4 regions of the Sporosarcina pasteurii genome follow, and region 4 is predicted to be linked to each of the others. Evidence: riboswitches for the same ligand, from Rfam matches in the RefSeq annotation. Region 4 holds a riboswitch; each other region holds the start of a gene.
What was found. Region 4 has a riboswitch for S-adenosylmethionine ahead of AB1H92_RS01205 (aliphatic sulfonate ABC transporter substrate-binding protein). Riboswitches for the same ligand answer to the same signal wherever they lie in the genome.
Positions count from the first base shown of each region.

Region 1 (4,489 bases), 910 kb from region 4:
AAGAATGCCTTTATTCCATTTCATGATGTTACCTCCTTGATGCTTGAGACGAACTGTTCTATTATATCATGAACTAAAAAATAACCTGAAGCGGCTATTCTAGGTAAAGTGGGCCTGTATGACAATTCATGTATCAATAGAAACATAAAAAAGTAATCCCACCACATATTTATAGGGTGGGATTACTAGCAGTTAGGTTGTTGAACGAGAGTCCTATGTATCAGAAGTGATTTCATTTTTTAGAGACTGGTCGAACAGTCCCTCTTTATTTACTCTACAAACTGTACTTTTTCCAAATGATAAATTCCACCCGAATTGATTGAGAAACCCTTGATCTTATTACTAACACCTGTTAAATACTCCCTATAATCTAAAAAGAGCATCGGTGCATCTGCGATAATTTCTTCCTGCGCTTGTTTATACAATTTCAATCGTTCTTCTTCGTCAGTTGCTGCTCGACCTTTGTCCAGCAAATCATCAACAACAGATGAACCATACCACATCGCATTTGGCGGAATCCCCTCAGTAGATGAATGGAATAAAGAATACAAACCATTGTCTGCATCTGCTAACGGATTCGTCCACCCTAACATGTACATATCGTGGTCGCCGGACTTAAGTTTTTCTATATAGGTTCCAAATTCCATTTGTTCAATCGTCAATTCTACATTTATTTCTTTTAAAGTATTTTGAAGAATGATTGCTGTATCAATACGTTGCGGATTATCATTCGTCCAAAGCGTGGCTTTAAATCCATCTGCATAGCCTGCTTCTTTCATCAATTTTTTGGCTTCTTCAATATTTTGGTCAATGCCTTTTATGTCTTCTGAATACCCGAATACTCCAGGTGCAAGAGGTCCTTCAGCTGCAATGCCATATCCATCATAAACACCGTTAATAATTTCCTGTTTATTGATGATCATTGACACAGCTTTTCGCACCAAAACATCATCAAATGGCGCTTTACTCATATTAAATCCGATAAATGAAAGCCCTGTTGAAGGGGTTTGTACCACTGTTGCATAGTCACTATCATTTAATTGAGGAACTTCGCTCGGTTGCACAGGATCTACGATATGAACGAATCCACGCTCCAAGTCTGCATTACGGGTTCCGCTTTCCGGGATAATTTTGAAAGTTACTGTATCGACAAGTGCTTCTTCTCCCCAATAATTCTCATTTTTCACAAGTTTTACTTCCTCGCCAGGTGTCCAACTATCAAACTTAAAATGTCCGGTTCCAACTGGATTTTCTGAAATAGCTGTACCAGGTTTTTGACCATTCTTTATTGCCTCGTAATCTGCTTCAATTGCTTTCGGGCTAATGATTGCGGCCCCACTATGGGATAGATGTGCCAAAATTGGTGAAAACGGATATTCTGTCTTAATGCGAACGATATACTCATCTACCACTTCTACTTCAGAAATCATTTCAAAATAATCATATTTTGATGAAGCAACTTCTGGATCGAGAAGGCGTTCTACATTTATTTTCACGGCTTCCGCATTAAACGCTTCCCCATCATGAAAGCTTACACCTTCTTGCAAGATAAACTCATAAGTCAAATCGTCAATCACTTTCCATTCCTTCGCCAAACCTGGAATTAACTTATTCTCACTGTCACGTTTAATGAGCCCTTCAAAAATTGGTTGTTGAATGTTATGTGACGGCACATCATTCGAGCCAGCCGGATCTAAAGTACTCGCGTCAGAATGAACAGCGACAACAAGGTCCTTTTCTATCTTCCCGTCTCCTGGCTGATCGTTCTCCGCTTCACTACCGCCGCCCGCGCAAGCTGCTAGTATCATAGTGAACGACAATATTAAAACACTTAACCACTTCTTACTATTCTTCATGATGTTGAATCCTCCTAGATATTTTATATTTTTATATAAATTATGTTTTTAGCATAATTATATCTAAATGGTAATGCTCTAAATACCAGGCTCTACCGTTTTCCAAAATAAAAAGAACCCTCAAACAAGAAGAGGGTCCATTCGTAAAGACAATCTTCTCATCTGCCAGGTATTATGAAAATACCTATTGGAATTAGCACCATACCTAAAAAGGCTGGTTGCTGAGACTTCTAAGGGCCATTCCCTCCATCTCTCTTGATAAGAATTGAAAGTATTTAATTATTTAAAAACTAAGTGTTCTTACTATATCATGTTCTAAAAAACAAAACAAGTAGAAAAAGGTAGAATAAAGTCAATATTAACTTCAATCCATCTATTCATTTCTCGTTGCTAGATGCTTAATGTTTCCCTGCATAAAATTGACGGTGGAGTTCGCGAACTTGCTCCGCGAGTTCTAGAACAGGGCCCTCTACTGTAATATCACGCAGTACATCTCGGATTGGAAGATTACGCACGCGCGATTCCGATACATTGATCCCCATTTCGCTCAACCATTGTACCAGCTGCCCGGATGAACTGACATAAACAATTCGCCCCAAACCTACCCAACCGTGGGCTGCAGCGCACATAGGGCAATGTTCACCCGAAGTATATACTGTCGCCTTCTCTCTTTCTTCCAACGTCATATTCTCGGCTGCCCAACGCGCCAAAGCAAATTCCGGATGTTGGGTGTGATCACCACCTCCAACACGGTTACGGTCTTCCGCAAGCACGTCCCCGCTGGCTGACACTAGAACTGAACCAAATGGCTCGTCACCTTTCTCCAGAGCAACTTTTGCTAGTTCAATGCAACGTTGTAAATGCTTTAAATCTTGATCATTTATCATGAATAATCCTCCTTGTACTAATGCTTTGAACTGGACCTTCTTATACTCTATCCGCTGAAAGTTCTTTGATAATCAAATTGTGCTGTTTGTATACATAATATAATGGGACAGGGTTTACGCCTATCCCACCATACGTCTTATTGTGCCAAATCGATAATTCGCCCTTCAATCATTGGAGTAATATTTCCTAAAACACTTAAATGTTCGGCAAAGTTTTCCCAATCACTTTGGCCTAAATCCGTTACTCTACCTGCTTCATATGCTTTTGCAAAAACTGTGTATCCGTCTCCGCCTTTCGCGGTAAATGCATTTGTCGCTACGGTATAAGTCTCATGATCACTAACTTCCGTATAAGTACCATCTACATTTTTATAGGCTACGGAAACAACCCGCTCACCAGAGGCTTTTCCTGAATCGAATGTCACTTTTGCACCTGATACATGTAAGAAACCGCCATTTTCGCGCGGGTATTCTCGGAAACTAATTTCAAATGCTTCTTTTAATTCAGCGCCAGTTAGGTCCATCGTTGCTAACGTATTGCCAAATGGAAGAACTGTAATTACTTCTCCAATTGTAATTGGACCCGCATCAATTGCAGCCCTTATACCGCCACCATTTTGTAATGCCATCATAACTTCTGGATTATACATTTTCGCTTTTGCTAGCATACCGTCTGTTATCAAGTTACCTAATGCTGTTTCATTTTTACGTACACTATCCTCATTCGTTCGTGGATTTTCTAATTTACTTTCCGCTGTTGCTCCAATTTCTGTTTGTGCAATATCTTCTACTCTGTCTGAATATGGTTTCAACATTTCGACAGCTTCTGGATCTGCAGCTTTTTCACTAACAGGGATTAATTCACCCCTAAAGTCATTAATGACACCCTCTTTATCAAACACAATGTCTACGGACCCTAAAAATTGATTGTATTGATAGGATTGGACAATGAGTGTCGGATCTTTCGTTGCGCCAGTTTCATCTTGGTCAACGACTATAGGTTCATTTAATTGTGTGTGGCTATGTCCGCCAACAATCACATCAATTCCATCGACTGTTGCAGCTAAAATTAAATCATTATCAACTGCAGGGTTATCATCATATCCAATATGTGTCAAAGCAATAATTTTGTTGACGCCTAGGTTTTCAAATGCAGCTACTGCTTTTTCAGCTTCTTCAATATAATCACTGAAAGTTATTGCACCAGGACTTGAAATATCGGCTGTCTCAGCGGTTGTCAGGCCAAAGACCCCCACTTTTTCTCCATTAATTTCCTTAATGATTCCATTATAGATTTTCCCTTTTTCAGGTTCGCTTGAAATTAAATCGCTGAATAAGCCATTAAATTTATCATCTCTTGAAAAATCAACATTGGAGCTGACAAATGGGAACTCGGCCGCTTCAACAAAGTCCGCTAAAGCTTGATGTCCCTCTGGTGTTGAACCCAAATCAAATTCATGATTACCAAATGTCATTGCATCATAACCCATTAAGTTCATAAATTGTAAGTCTGCCATTCCCTTAAATTCGTTGAAATACAATGTTCCCGACATGACATCGCCGGCATCAAGAAGAAGAGCGTTCGGTTTTTCTGCTCGCACTTCCTTCACTGCTGTCACACGTTTTGCAATACTGTCTAAATTTCCATGTGTATCATTGGTATGCATGATAGATAGATCAAAAGGAAACTTGATCGCATCTGGATTCGCACCCTTTACATAATCAATTTGTTGAACGTTTCCTGCT
Region 1 covers NZ_CP160452.1:2,640,122-2,644,610, forward strand. The annotation lists gene AB1H92_RS12665 (DMT family transporter) at 1-24, opposite strand, end outside; gene AB1H92_RS12670 (glutathione ABC transporter substrate-binding protein) at 270-1,856, opposite strand; SAM riboswitch class I at 2,012-2,121, opposite strand; gene AB1H92_RS12675 (nucleoside deaminase) at 2,255-2,743, opposite strand; gene AB1H92_RS12680 (bifunctional UDP-sugar hydrolase/5'-nucleotidase) at 2,881-4,489, opposite strand, start outside.
Region 1: it holds a riboswitch for S-adenosylmethionine, as region 4 does, so the genes downstream of both, AB1H92_RS12670 (glutathione ABC transporter substrate-binding protein) here and AB1H92_RS01205 (aliphatic sulfonate ABC transporter substrate-binding protein) in region 4, are expected to answer to the same signal.

Region 2 (4,489 bases), 640 kb from region 4:
ATGCATCCATAGAGGCAATGGCAAGAGACGCTTTCTTTACCGGGTCCTTTATTCTACTCGTAAACACTTCCCCGAGAAATGTCGTTAAACCGACAGGGCTCAGAATAAACGCAATGGAGCCAATCGCTGAGGATAAAGAACTGAATCCAATCTCCTTCTTAGTTAAAATGGTAAATGGATTTGCTTTTATTCCATCTATCTTCTCTTGTTTAAAATAGATGTCTTTTTTCCCAAATCGTTCTAATCGATCTCTTTTTTCCTTGTTTAACAATCCAAACAAAGTTACGATCATTGGACCAATTGTAATGCCGAGGAAGAAAGAAATAAATACATTCGTTCCCGCTGGTACTACGCCAGTATCCCAATAGAGATGGCGTAACCCTTCGATTAAAAGTGCGAAGGGGAGAATCGATACTAGTGCTACCCAGCGATTTTTACTTATGAGTGCTAGTATAATCGCGCCAGCAAAAAACAATGAGCTCCCGTATTCCTTAATGACATCAGCGAACGGGATGAGTGCATGAGCAAATAATAAACTCACAGGCACAGAAACGAGTGTCCCAATGACAGAACCCGAAGCCATTTTTCGAATCGTTACATCCGTTAGGCCATGTTTTTTTAAGATAAGTGCATGCTCTACTTGCGGGGTCGCCATGACGCCCCCGGGAATTCCAGCTAGAGCGACAGGAATGGAATCTGTCAATTTACTAGAAACAATGGCAGACATAAAGAAAGTAAGGACAAGGATTGGCTCTAGTCCGGATAATACTAGGACCAATATGACTGGGGCAATGGTTGCCGTCTCATCCGTTCCAGGCGCAACGCCAATAATCGTATAAATAATCGCCGCGAGCATTGCGATACCAACCATTTGCAAAAGTAAGGTTATATCCATATTATTTCTCCTCCTTTGTCCCATTAAAAGTTCGTTTCGGCTGTATGATTATACTCGTAATTAAAAAGCCAATCAAGGCTCCGAACAAACCAAAAAATAATGGTTTAGGGGGTTCACTTGGGGCAATAAAATAACCGCTGAGTGTCGTGACGGAACAGATTAGTAATGCTAAAAGCAAATCCTTTATATGAACGAGATCTTCCCATACCTCAATATTTTCTTTTTCATGATCTTGGGTATTTTGATGTCCTTTTTTATGATGACTCATAAAATGACACATCCTTTCTATGATATATCCTATTGTAAATGAAATTGAGAATCATTCTCAAGAGGGAAGATATGTGTAGTTTACATGAAAGGCATCAAAAAAACTTGACGTACATCAAGTTTGAAAAAAGAATCATCCATTTTGGAGGAATGAATGATTCGCCATAAATGTAAAACGTATTGTCTATTCTATTAAATCATTTACCTAAGATTCAATTGTAAAGCACCACGTTTGATGTGCGCCTGCAGAAGCTAGCGCACTTGAAATTTCTTCCGCTTTCTCCTTTGAGTCCGTCAAAGCAAGCATACAGCCCCCATCACCGCCACCTGTTAATTTGGCCCCAAGCGCTCCCGCTTTTTTCGCAGTATGGACAAGTTGATTCAACCCATCATCACTCACGCCAATTCGAATCAATTCAGAATGATTTTTATTAAGGAGTTTGCCGAGTTCCAGTATATCCCCTTTGGCCATGGCAGATTTAGCGGCAAAAGCAATTTCTTTCATTCTTCTCAATGAGTTTTCCTTTAAAACTTCATCTTTATCGTATAGCGCTCTGACCCGACTCACTGTTTTTTGCGTATTACCAATCCTTCCTGAATCAGCAATTACAAAATGGAGAGGGGAAGTGACTTCGAGACGAACAATGTCTCCGTTTTGAAACCAGATGGGTGTATCGCTCATCGCTGTAGCCATATCGATGCCACTTGGATTCCCGTGAGCATACACTTCAGCAGTATGTACAAAGGCTGCCAGTGTCTCGTCATCTAACTTCGTTTCGAAAAAGGAAAATAATCCTCTGACAATCGCGACAGCAATCGCCGCACTAGATCCAAGACCTTTCCCAATAGGAATTTGGGAATGAATCGTTATCTTTAGTTTGTCACAAGGACGATTTAAATCGCTCAAAACTTGTTGGATACAGGCGCTGATTCCTTTTAATTTTGTAGGAATCTGTTCCAACGGTCCGGTATAAAACGTAGATTCTACGATGATGTCACTTGTTATTTCTTCAATGATAGCCTCCACTTTGAGTGGAAATGGCAGCGCAATAGCCGGATTTCCATAAACAACTGCATGTTCTCCGGTCAAAATGATTTTACTATGTGAGAAACCACTTGTATTTCTTTTTGATGCTAAAAAATCTTCCAACTACAATCACCTTTTCTTTGCTTCAGCCGTCAGCAAATTTAATAAATTGATTTTAACTGAAGTAGTATATATAGATTACCCAAATTTAGACTTGATGTATATCAAGAATCCGTGAAATTTATACCTTTTCAAAAAAAGTTTCATCCTTTTCTAAAACGAACTTCTCTCTAGATAATGAACAACCCAATCAATGAACAAAAGCTGGGATTTTCGGCGAAAACATATGACGTTGATTTTGAGTGCTTGGTTCCAATGCAATTTTGTATTGTTTTAGAGGTGAGTTAATTTTTGTATATTCAGAATAACATTGACATTCAGTTAAAAGATATGTAAAGTATTCATTACCAACTTAATAAGCAACTTTCTTATCCAGAGAGGTGGAGGGACTGGCCCTTTGAAGCCTCAGCAACAGACTTTTAAAGTACTGTGCTAATTCCAGTAGCGTACAGCTTGGAGATAAGAAGAGTGAAACATTGATACCATCAACCTCTTCTTATCAAAAGAAGGGGTTTTATTTTTGGTAAATATAAAAAGCACGACTTATTAAAGAGGAGGAAATGAAATGAAACGCAGTTTGGAGCAAAGGTTAAAAGACGGTCCGGTAATTGTAGGAGAAGGGTATTTATTTGAATTAGAGCGAAGAGGTTATTTACAAGCAGGTTCATTTGTGCCCGAGGTTGCGCTAGATAATCCCGATGCGCTGAAACAGACTTATAGGGATTTTATGAATGCTGGCTCAGATGTTGTGTTGGCATTTACGTATAATGCCCACAGAGAAAAAATGCGTATTATTGGGAAAGAGGAATTATTGGAACCATTGAATAGAAATGCGATTCGTTTGGCGAAAGAAGTTGCCAAAGAACATCCGACAGAGGAAGCGTTGGTAGCGGGGAATATTTCAAATACGAATATTTTTGACCCAGAAGATCCGGCATCAAAAGACCAAGTGAGAAGCATGTTCGCTGAAATGGTAAAATGGTGTAAGGAAGAGGAAGTTGACTTCATTAATGGTGAGACGTTTTATTACCATGAAGAAGCTGTGATTGCTTTAGAGGAGATTTTAAAGCATGATTTACCTGCAGTCATCACGTTAGGATTGATGGGAGAAAATATTTTAAGAGATGGCTATACGGTGGAGGAATCTTGTAGAATCCTTTCTGAAAAAGGTGCGCTAGTTGTAGGGATGAACTGTTTCCGTGGTCCGGATACGATGCAACCATACCTTGAAAAAATCCGACAAAACGTGGAAGGCTATGTTGGGGCATTGCCAATCCCTTACCGTACGACAGAAGAAAATCCTACATTTTTCAATTTACCAGATGCAGGTTGCAGTTGTGAACTCCCATTAGAAACAACATTCCCAACTGCGCTAGACCCGCTTTATCATAACCGTTATGAATTAGCTGAGTGGGCAAAAGCGGCAAAAGAAATTGGTGTAAATTATATTGGGTTATGCTGTGGTGCCTCCCCGGCAATGTTGCGCGCTGTAGCGGAAGCGGTCGGCGTGGAAACAATCAACTCAAGATACTCCCCAGATATGGAGAAACATTTCCTATTCGGTGAAGATGAAACACTGAAAAAGCATAATTTGGAGTATCGCGTAAAGGCTTAAGAGAGGGTAGTTACCTATCCATGATTTATGCTGCAATACAGAGTTCTTATCGATATAAGTAATCAACAGAATATGCTACTATAATGACAAGCGACCAAGCCCATGCTCCTTACGAGGACAGGGCTCTTTTTTATTGATAAAAGTGCTAGGTTCCCATTGAATATCGAACTGTTCTAAAACCTAGCCATAAGTTTATAGAGAAAGGAGATGAGATGATGCAACCTTTTAGTCTAGCGGTTCTCGATTCACTAGTAGATCAAATCGCTGTATTGGATCACGAAGGGGTTATTATTGCCCAGAATCAATCGTGGGTTAGTTTCTCCAATGAAAATGGCGGTGATTTACGCAAGACTGGGGTAGGCGTTAATTACATTGCTGTTTGTCCTCAAGAGATTCAAAACGGCATTATAATATGCAAATGAGAAAGAATTATTTCGAAAAGCAGATCAGGCTTTGTATAGAGCAAAAAAGGATGGCAGAAACTGCGTGCGCTTTTAAATTCCGGTAATCTTCTCAGAAAAAATCACTCTGTTGTAAAACAGTCACAATTAGACTGTTTTTTTGT
Region 2 covers NZ_CP160452.1:2,906,333-2,910,821, reverse strand. The annotation lists gene AB1H92_RS14025 (tripartite tricarboxylate transporter permease) at 1-895, opposite strand, end outside; gene AB1H92_RS14020 (hypothetical protein) at 897-1,163, opposite strand; gene mvk (mevalonate kinase) at 1,368-2,312, opposite strand; SAM riboswitch class I at 2,675-2,775, shown strand; gene AB1H92_RS14010 (homocysteine S-methyltransferase family protein) at 2,875-3,924, shown strand; gene AB1H92_RS14005 (hypothetical protein) at 4,140-4,346, shown strand.
Region 2: it holds a riboswitch for S-adenosylmethionine, as region 4 does, so the genes downstream of both, AB1H92_RS14010 (homocysteine S-methyltransferase family protein) here and AB1H92_RS01205 (aliphatic sulfonate ABC transporter substrate-binding protein) in region 4, are expected to answer to the same signal.

Region 3 (4,489 bases), 390 kb from region 4:
CACTCTTGTTGAATCTTGGTCTCATCTATGTATTTTCTAGGCAATTAAAGATGATTCAAGCTGGGGACTACAAACTGGATTTTGATTGATGATAAAAAAGAAGTCGACCATTAACCGACTTCCTCATAAGTATTTCAGCAACTAGTTTAAAAAAGCGCGTGCCACACAACTGTGACACGCGCTTTTTATTAAACTAAAACAGGCTGCTTTCTATACTGATTCGCCGTATGATGTTCTGGTAAGCGGTCATTGCCGAATAGTTTCTTTCGGAACGTCCCCTCTTCGTATTCTTTCTGTACGAGACCACGTTCTTGTAAAACGGGTACGACATGGTCAACAAACTCTTCAAATGTTCCAGGAGAAATGACGTAAGAAATATTAAAGCCGTCAATTCCGATAGCGACCAATGCTTCCATCGCGTCCGCAATGCTTTCTGGCGTTCCTACTTCAACGTGACCTAGTCCGCCAATGCCCACAAATTCCGCCGCCTCCCGAACTGTCCATTCTTTCGTTGGGTCTGCATTGGTGAAGTTTTCCACAACGGATTGAATGGCTTCGCTTTTTACGTATTCAAGTTTATCGTCTGGGTCGTACCCGGAAAAGTCGATTCCCGTCCACCCGCCGAATAATGCCAAGGCACCTTCATAACTAATATGTTTTTTATATTCTTCAAACTTCCGATCCGCAGCTTCTTGTGTTTCACCAATAATGGGTGTGAAGGACGCAATAATTTTTACATCCTCAGGATTTCGTCCCGCTGCCTCGGCTTCTTGTCGCAAGGATTGGATTGTTTGCTTTGTCGTTTGTGGCGTTGGGGTACTTATAAAGACAAGTTCCGCATGTTTCGCCGCAAATTTCTGTCCTGTATTGGAAGCACCGGCTTGGAAAATGACAGGCGTTCGTTGTGGGGAAGGTTCACTTAAATGTGCACCTGGCACTTTGAAATATTTCCCTTCATGCTCGATATCATGAACTTTATCTGGATCCGCATAGATGCCTTTTTCTTTATCGACCACAACGGCGTCCTCTTCCCAGCTGCCTTCCCACAGTTTATAAACGACTTCCATATATTCATCCGCAACTGCATAACGTTCCGAGTGACCGATTTGATTTTCTTTTCCAATATTTTTAGAGGCACTCTTCAAATAAGAGGTTACGACATTCCAGCCAATTCGGCCTTTCGTTAAATGATCCAACGTTGACATGCGCCTCGCAAAAATATAGGGATGCTCGTGACTTGTGGAAGCTGTTAATCCAAAACCTAAATGCTTTGTTGCTTGCGCCATAATCGGAACGACGAACGCTGGATCGTTTAGTGGCGCTTGAACGCCATGCCGAATCGCTGCATCACGCGATCCTTCATATACGTCATACACCCCTAATACATCCGCTATAAAAATCGCATCAAAACGACCTCTTTCCAATACTTGCGCCACATGCGTCCAATATTCTGCATCCTTATAAGTGGAAGCTTGATCGTCCGGATGTGTCCATAATCCCGCCGAATAATGTCCTGCACAATTCATGTCAAATGCGTTTAAATAAATTCTCTTTTTTGTCATGTGAATAAACTCCTGTCCATTTATTTTATTAAACTATATTTAACCAATAAACAAACTAGGTTTAATGGTTGATAACGACCTGATAACATCTTGAACCATACAAAAAAACCTCTTCTACAAAGGAAGAGGTTTATCTATTACACGCTCTTCCTCATCTCTCAAATGTTGAACATTTGCTGGAATTAGCACCTTTTCGCATTTGTTTATCACAAATAGGATGGTTGCCGCAGGATCGTAGGACCAGTTCCTCCCCTGACTCTTGATAAGGAATAATATTAAGTTTATTAAGAATATTTACATCATACCTAACTTCTAGTAAACTGTCAAGGTCGGAATTGTTTCATGTTTTTATGGTCAGCAGAGACTGATAGAAATGGATTCCTTTATTTATCGACCAAAACTGACAAACTCTCACTTTATTTCACAAAAGTAAGATTTGTGGTAAAATTATGGTAATCACATCATAGTAGATCACTGGGGGCGCCTTTTGGCTGAGAAGAGTTACTCTGACCCTTAGAACCTGATCCGGTTGATACCGGCGGAGGGAAGTGAATTTTTTCTGTATGCAGATCACTCCTCCAGTGGTCTTTTTTTGTGGCTATACAAAACAATGAAGGCTGAAGGAGGCGGGTAGATGCGACAAGCATAAGACGAATTAACGGAGTAGCGTTTTTTGCTACGCAGTTAATTTGGCTTATGACTCGAGCATCTGCCTCCTGAAGCTAGAATGGAGCTGTAGAAAGTGGAGCTAAAAGATCAAGTAGTACTCGTAACAGGAAGTAGCCGTGGACTTGGAGCGGCCGTTGCTAAAGCATTCGGAAGGGTTGGCGCGAAAGTAGTTGTCAATTATGTTTCACGAGAAGCGCAAGCAAATGCGGTTGTGGATGAAATCGGACGCGAGCAGGCCATTGCGATTCAAGCGGACGTTAGAAATCGCGAAGAAGTAAAGGCAATGTTTGAGGAAGCAAAAGCACATTTTGGTCAATCCATTACAACAATCGTCAACAATGCACTGATCGATTTTTCATTCAATGGCGACGCAAGAAAACAATTAGATACGATTGAATGGGAAGATTATAATCAACAGTTTGAAGGCAGTGTCAAAGCAACACTCAACACATTGCAGGCAGGTAGGCCAGATATGGCGGCAGCAAAGTTTGGACGCATTATCACAATCGGAACCAATTTGGTCCAACACCCTGTCGTTCCTTACCACGACTACAATACTAGTAAAGCCGCGCTACTCGGGATGACGCGCAATATCGCAAAAGAGCTCGGTCCAGATGGCATCACGGCGAATATGGTATCAGGTGGGCTGTTACTTAAAACGGATGCAAGTGCCGCTACGCCAGATGTGGTGTTTGATATCATTAAAGAAAACACCCCGATTGGAAGCGTAACCACACCAGAAGAAATGGCAGATGCCATTCTATTCTTCGCATCACCGTGGAGCCGGGCTGTGACGGGGCAGAATCTAATTGTAGACGGCGGGCTTGTGATGAATTAATCGCGACAATTAATTCGTAAATCAACATAAAAAAAGAAGCATGCTTTCATGTAGCGTGCTTCTTGTTTTCTCAATGAATCATCCCAAAACAATCCTCAATAAATTCCCAATATCGCAAGCCCAATTGCTGGGATCAAAGAAAGCATTGGGAAGACAATCGCAATTACAGCCATTTCTTTATAAGATTGTTTATGCGTCATCCCAGTCACGAGTAAAATCGTCAAGATGGCTCCGTTATGCGGTAACGAATCCAAACCACCAGATGCAATCGAGGCAATTCTATGGAAAGCTTCTGGAGACGGACCGACCGTCGTAGCGATTTCATAATAATGGCTCCCTAAAGCTTCAAGCGTAATTCCCAATCCGCCAGATGCTGAACCCGTTGCCCCAGCTAACACGTTGACAGCAATCGCCTCAGATATTAATGGGTTTGCCTTAATGCCTAAAATCATCTCACTCAACTTTTCGAACCCAGGAACTGACCTAACAACCGTCCCGAATCCAACAGCGGCACTTGTGTTAATCATCGCCATAACGGAGTCACCCGCCCCGCCATTGATCGCTTTCGTAAAGCCTTTAAACTCTTTAATAGAAATGAGTAAAATGAGTAATATACCTGCGCCAAGTGCGACAACGATATTCCACTTCAACAAATTTAACGTAATTACGACCACAGCTAATGGCAGTAAAGATAGAAGAATAGGTGGATAGTTTTTTCTTTCTTCTTGCTTATGTTTTGTATCCGGTTCGATAAATACCTCGCCCGCTGCTCTCAACACTTTTTCACGGTGTTTTAAATAAAGGATTGATCCAACTGCCATCACCGCAGATGCAACCAAGCCGATAATCGGTGCTGCCGCTGGCGTTGTATTAAAGTACGCCGTCGGAATTAAGTTTTGTATTTGCGGCGTTCCAGGCATGGCCGTCATCGCAAATGTCATCATCCCCGCAACAATCGTTCCAGGTAACAACCTTCTTGAAATATTCGCTTCTCTAAACATATTCAGCGCGAGCGGATAGACAGCAAAAACAACAACGAAAACGCTTACACCGCCATACGCAAGCACACTAGATGCGATAATCACACCAAGAATGGCACGCTTTTCACCAAATACTCGCGCAATTCCAAGCGCAACGGAATGCGCCATCCCACTGAACTCCATTAATTTCCCGAAAATCGCACCAAGCATAAAAATCGGGAACCAATCTTTTGCGAAATTAACAAAACCACTCATATATGTATTCGTATACGCATCCAATAAGTCAAGACCGCCAGACCAAGCGACAATTCCTGCACAAATCGGTGCAATCCAAATGATAGACCAACCAAAATACGCCAAGACCATTAACAGGACTAATCCTATAAAAATCCCTAGCATATTCCCACCCCCTGTGGTATTTTTTCATAAAAACAGGATCG
Region 3 covers NZ_CP160452.1:636,568-641,056, reverse strand. The annotation lists gene AB1H92_RS02965 (PTS transporter subunit IIC) at 1-89, shown strand, start outside; gene AB1H92_RS02960 (LLM class flavin-dependent oxidoreductase) at 189-1,562, opposite strand; SAM riboswitch class I at 1,711-1,831, opposite strand; TPP riboswitch at 2,029-2,126, shown strand; gene AB1H92_RS02955 (3-oxoacyl-ACP reductase) at 2,305-3,069, shown strand; gene AB1H92_RS02950 (GntP family permease) at 3,165-4,448, opposite strand.
Region 3: it holds a riboswitch for S-adenosylmethionine, as region 4 does, so the genes downstream of both, AB1H92_RS02960 (LLM class flavin-dependent oxidoreductase) here and AB1H92_RS01205 (aliphatic sulfonate ABC transporter substrate-binding protein) in region 4, are expected to answer to the same signal.

Region 4 (4,489 bases):
CATCATAATCCCTCCGTCATAGTTGATTTTGTAGATTGTCTTGCCACTTTAAAGCGCGGGCTTCCAAGGATTTCAATAAGTAATCGGTCGTTTTCCCGATGATTGCAAATAAAATAATGCTGGCAATGATGAGTTCTGGTGAATACGTATTTTGACCAAGAACGAGTAAATAGCCGAGCCCTTGACTCGCTCCCATTAATTCAGCAGCGACAACGAACATCCATCCTAACCCGACTCCGCTACGTAAACCGACTAGAAACGACGGAAGTGAAGCTGGAAAAATAATTCGGCGAACCGTTTGTAACGGTGTGAAATGATAAATCTTCCCCACTTCGATTAATTTGCGGTCGACCCCTTGAATACCTGAAACGATATTCAAATAGATTGGGAAAAACACACCTACTGCAATTAACATCACTTTCGAAGCCTCTCCAATTCCCATCCACAAGATGAACAATGGGACCCAGGCCAAAGATGGAATCGAACGAAATGCTTGAATTAACGGGTCCATCAGCTGCTCAAACCATTTAAAGTAGCCGACAACAGACCCCAATACTACCGCGGCTACCGTTCCTGCTAGAAAACCAATCAATACGCGGAAGAAAGTAATTCCTACATGCCCCCAAAGCGTACCTTCTTTCGCTAATTCAATAATCTTTTGTAAAATCGTTGTCGGAGCGGGAAAGACATAGGCGTCGAGTAAGTTGAAACGTACAGCTGCTTCCCATACGACTAAAAGAACAACCGGAATAATGAAGCCAAGTGCGAAACCCCTCACCTTTTTTAATTCAGCACCGACTTTAACCGACTTCTCTTTCGCTTCAAGCAATTCATTTTCATCTATTTTGACCGTCATGTCTTTTCCCCCTATTTCATTCGATTGCCTTTTTTGAATACCGATCAATAATTAATTCATTAACAATTTTTTCAACATCAACATTTTCTTTAATGACATTTTCAGCCTGCAACACATCACCAGCTGCATTCAGTGCTTCAATTTGCTTCGCGCCTGGGATCGGGTCCGAAAAGTCGTTTCGTTCTAGACTCTTTTGTGCAACTTCAAGTGCCATATCCGCCTCTTTTGCTAGGATTTCAGCGGCTTCCTCTGGATTTTCTACAACCCATTTTCTTGCCTTTTCATATACTTCAATTACTCTTTCAACAACTTCTGGATGTTGTTCCGCAAATTCGGATCGTACATTCAACGTTCCGTATGTGTTTTTATCATGATCGCGTAAAAATAATGCCGCACCAGAATCAATTTCAACTTTTGCCATATGCGGGTCCAACCCGGCCCATGCATCGACTTGATTTGTTAAAAGTGCATTCGCTCCATCTGAGTGCTGTAAATTCACGATTTCCAAATCCTTTGATGACAATCCTGCCTCCTCCAATGAACGAAGTAGGAAAATATATGGGTCGGTACCTAATGTTGCAGCTACTTTCTTTCCTTTTAAATCTTCTACTGATGCGATGTTTGAATCGCCCGTTGTCACAAGCGCTGTCCATTCAGGTTTTGAAAAAATATAAACAGACTCAATTGGAGAACCGTTTGACTTCGCAATTAATGCTGCTGCGCCTGCCGTTGAACCAAAGTCGACACTTTTAGAGTTTAAAAACTCAAGCGCCTTATTGCTTCCTTGACTCAGCACCCATTCCACTTCAATGCCTTCTTCATTAAATACTTCTTCTGCCCAGCCAAACTCTTTAAGCGCAAGGCTTGTCGGCGAGTAATATGCATAATCCAAAACAACTTTTTTCGGTTTATTCTTTTCCTCTCCCCCCGCGGATGAACAAGCCGCGAAGATGAACGTTACGCTAACAATGACTGTTAATAATTTAATCCATTTTTTCATTATCATTTCCTCCTACTAATTTATATTAACCAAATATGTATACTCGGTTTTATTGTGATCTAAATCTATGGTTTATCCCTTAATAAAATAAAGAAAAGCCCTCTTCATAAGAAGAGGGCCGAAAAATTCCTCCTCTTATTTTCCAGGTTTGGTAAACCTGTAGGATGTAGCACCTTTTCAGATAGATATCTGCTGGTTGCCGGGCTTCATAGGGCCTATTCCCTCCGCCGCTCTTAATAAGAGATCTATGTAGTTGTAAAAAAATCATTTATAAATTTAATTGATTGAAAATTATTATAGTCTGAAAAAATGTAATTGTCAACACTACATTTCGATTTTAGGTGATTAGTCATAGAAAAAATACTTTTATTTACAGATTTTAACTAATATCAGACAAACTTAAGATTGAACAAGGAAGATTAACACCAAGGAATAGCCAATCAAAAAAACCGCCAAACAACGTCACATATAATGTTCAGCGGCGATACGATTAAGAATTTCTATTCTTATTTTGACCAAATGCAGACTGTACTTGCCCTTCTTCAGTTTTCGCCTCATTCTTTCGAAACACTTCTGTAGCATTCGATTCGGCTGGATCAGAAAGCGGCAATTCGCCAGTGTCTACTGTATATTTGTCCACGTTTGGTTCGTAATCAGCTTTGTTCGGATAATTTTTATGCCTCATTGACATTTCTCATCACTCCTTTTACAAAGATAATGGAAACTTTTCTCTACGAGTACTAGAGATTTCTTACATTACAAAAACAATCGCTCCTATGTGCTATAGTTTAGCCGTTTTTATGTAAAGCTAATCTAAGTAAAAATGACCATCTGCTGTCTTTACTTTGCAAGACTTTATGAAAAGTTATAATTCCCACCAGCAGAAAAAACGCCTAAGCTTAGCTTAGACGTTTTTAAAATCAACCTATATCTACCAGTAAAGGTTCATTCCACCGGTATTTCCACAGTTACTTTAAATAGATCACCATCTATATCGATTTGCATGTCACCTTCGTGCATTTCGACAATGGATTGTGCGATAGCAAGCCCGAGTCCTGAGCCATCTGTATGACGAGAGGTGTCTGCTCGTTTAAATCGTTCAAACAGTTCATCACTATTTTCACTTAATTCATACTTAGAAATATTTTTCACAACAAATTGAGCACGGTCACCAACACGATCAAGATAAAGATAAACCCTCGTACCGGACATCGAATATTTCAACGCGTTGACAATTAAATTGTCCAACACGCGCCACCATCTTTGCCCATCCACATCTGCAACGAGAGCGGATTCTGGTAATTGTACCCGAAAGTCTAGTGATGAATTTGAAATCTCTTCCTCATTTTCTGCCAATGCTTGTTGCAATAACTGCGTTAAATCAACCTTTTGTTTATGGAGTTCTAAGTTTCCGCTCGCCATTTTCGACACTTCAAATAAATCCTCAATGAGCGTTTTTAAACGTGCTGATTTTTTATCGATAATGTCGACATATTTTAAACGATCCTCTTCCGTTAAGTTCGTTGATTTTAATAAGTCTGTATACGTAATGATAGAAGTTAACGGCGTTCTTAAATCATGACTCACATTCGTGATCAATTCTGTTTTTAACCGTTCACTTTTCGCTTGTTCGCTAATTGAAATTTGTACCCCTTCACGCAGTTGGTTTAAATGACGCGCGTGATTTGCAAGCGGTGACTTCCCTTTCACTTTAATTTCTTCATGCAATGTGCCGTTTGCCATTTTTTCAGTCGAAGAAAATATTCGGTTTAAGTAAGCCGAACGCTTCACAAAAATATAGAGGACCGGCAATCCCAAAAAGAATACAGCAGGCAAATAGGCAAGTATCAAAAACGGTTGAATCGCTACTATTGCAAAACCGAAACCAGCTAAGAAAAAACCAATGAGCAGAATAAACATTTGTACGCCTAACGTTCGATTTAAGAACATCGTTTGGAATGATTTTAAGAAACTCACTACATAACTCTCTGCAAAATCCCGTTCAAACACGCCCGCTTGTTTCCAACGCTCAATACTATTCACAAGTTGGAAGGCTAAAAATAATATACTCATAGCTAAAGCAATCAACCAAAATAACTGGTCCATCCATGCCCCCGAATAATAATCATTATAAAAGAAAGCCCCAGTCGCATCTCGGTGGATAAACTCAAATGTTAGTAAGAGTGAAAACATGAAGATAAATACTTTCACATCAATTTTTAATCCATTATAAGATCGCACAAATCGATTTTCCGTTACCCATTTTTTCTTAAACTTTATTTTTGTCAATAATAGATAGAGTGCACCAATAGAAAGAATCCATAAAGTATAGTTTCTATATTTCTTCTTATTAAAACTTGCAAGATGATCTTTTAAATAACTTCCTTGTAACGCTTTTTCTGAGACGACGATAACGCCTTCAAATTGTCGAACTGGTTGCTGGATATTCGCAAAATCAGCAGCGGTTAGTTCATAACCATCATCATAATAGGATACCGAATAATGATTATACTCACTTTCACTTATTACAGTATTCGCCTTAAAATAATCGTCTACTTCTCCAAACGTTTTTTTATAAATTGCAGGAACGTCAACATCCCCCTGCGTAAAAACTTCCCCAGTTTTTACATCTG
Region 4 covers NZ_CP160452.1:247,557-252,045, reverse strand. The annotation lists gene AB1H92_RS01215 (ABC transporter ATP-binding protein) at 1-3, opposite strand, end outside; gene AB1H92_RS01210 (ABC transporter permease) at 17-856, opposite strand; gene AB1H92_RS01205 (aliphatic sulfonate ABC transporter substrate-binding protein) at 873-1,856, opposite strand; SAM riboswitch class I at 1,989-2,099, opposite strand; gene AB1H92_RS01200 (hypothetical protein) at 2,347-2,547, opposite strand; gene AB1H92_RS01195 (MFS domain-containing histidine kinase) at 2,802-4,489, opposite strand, start outside.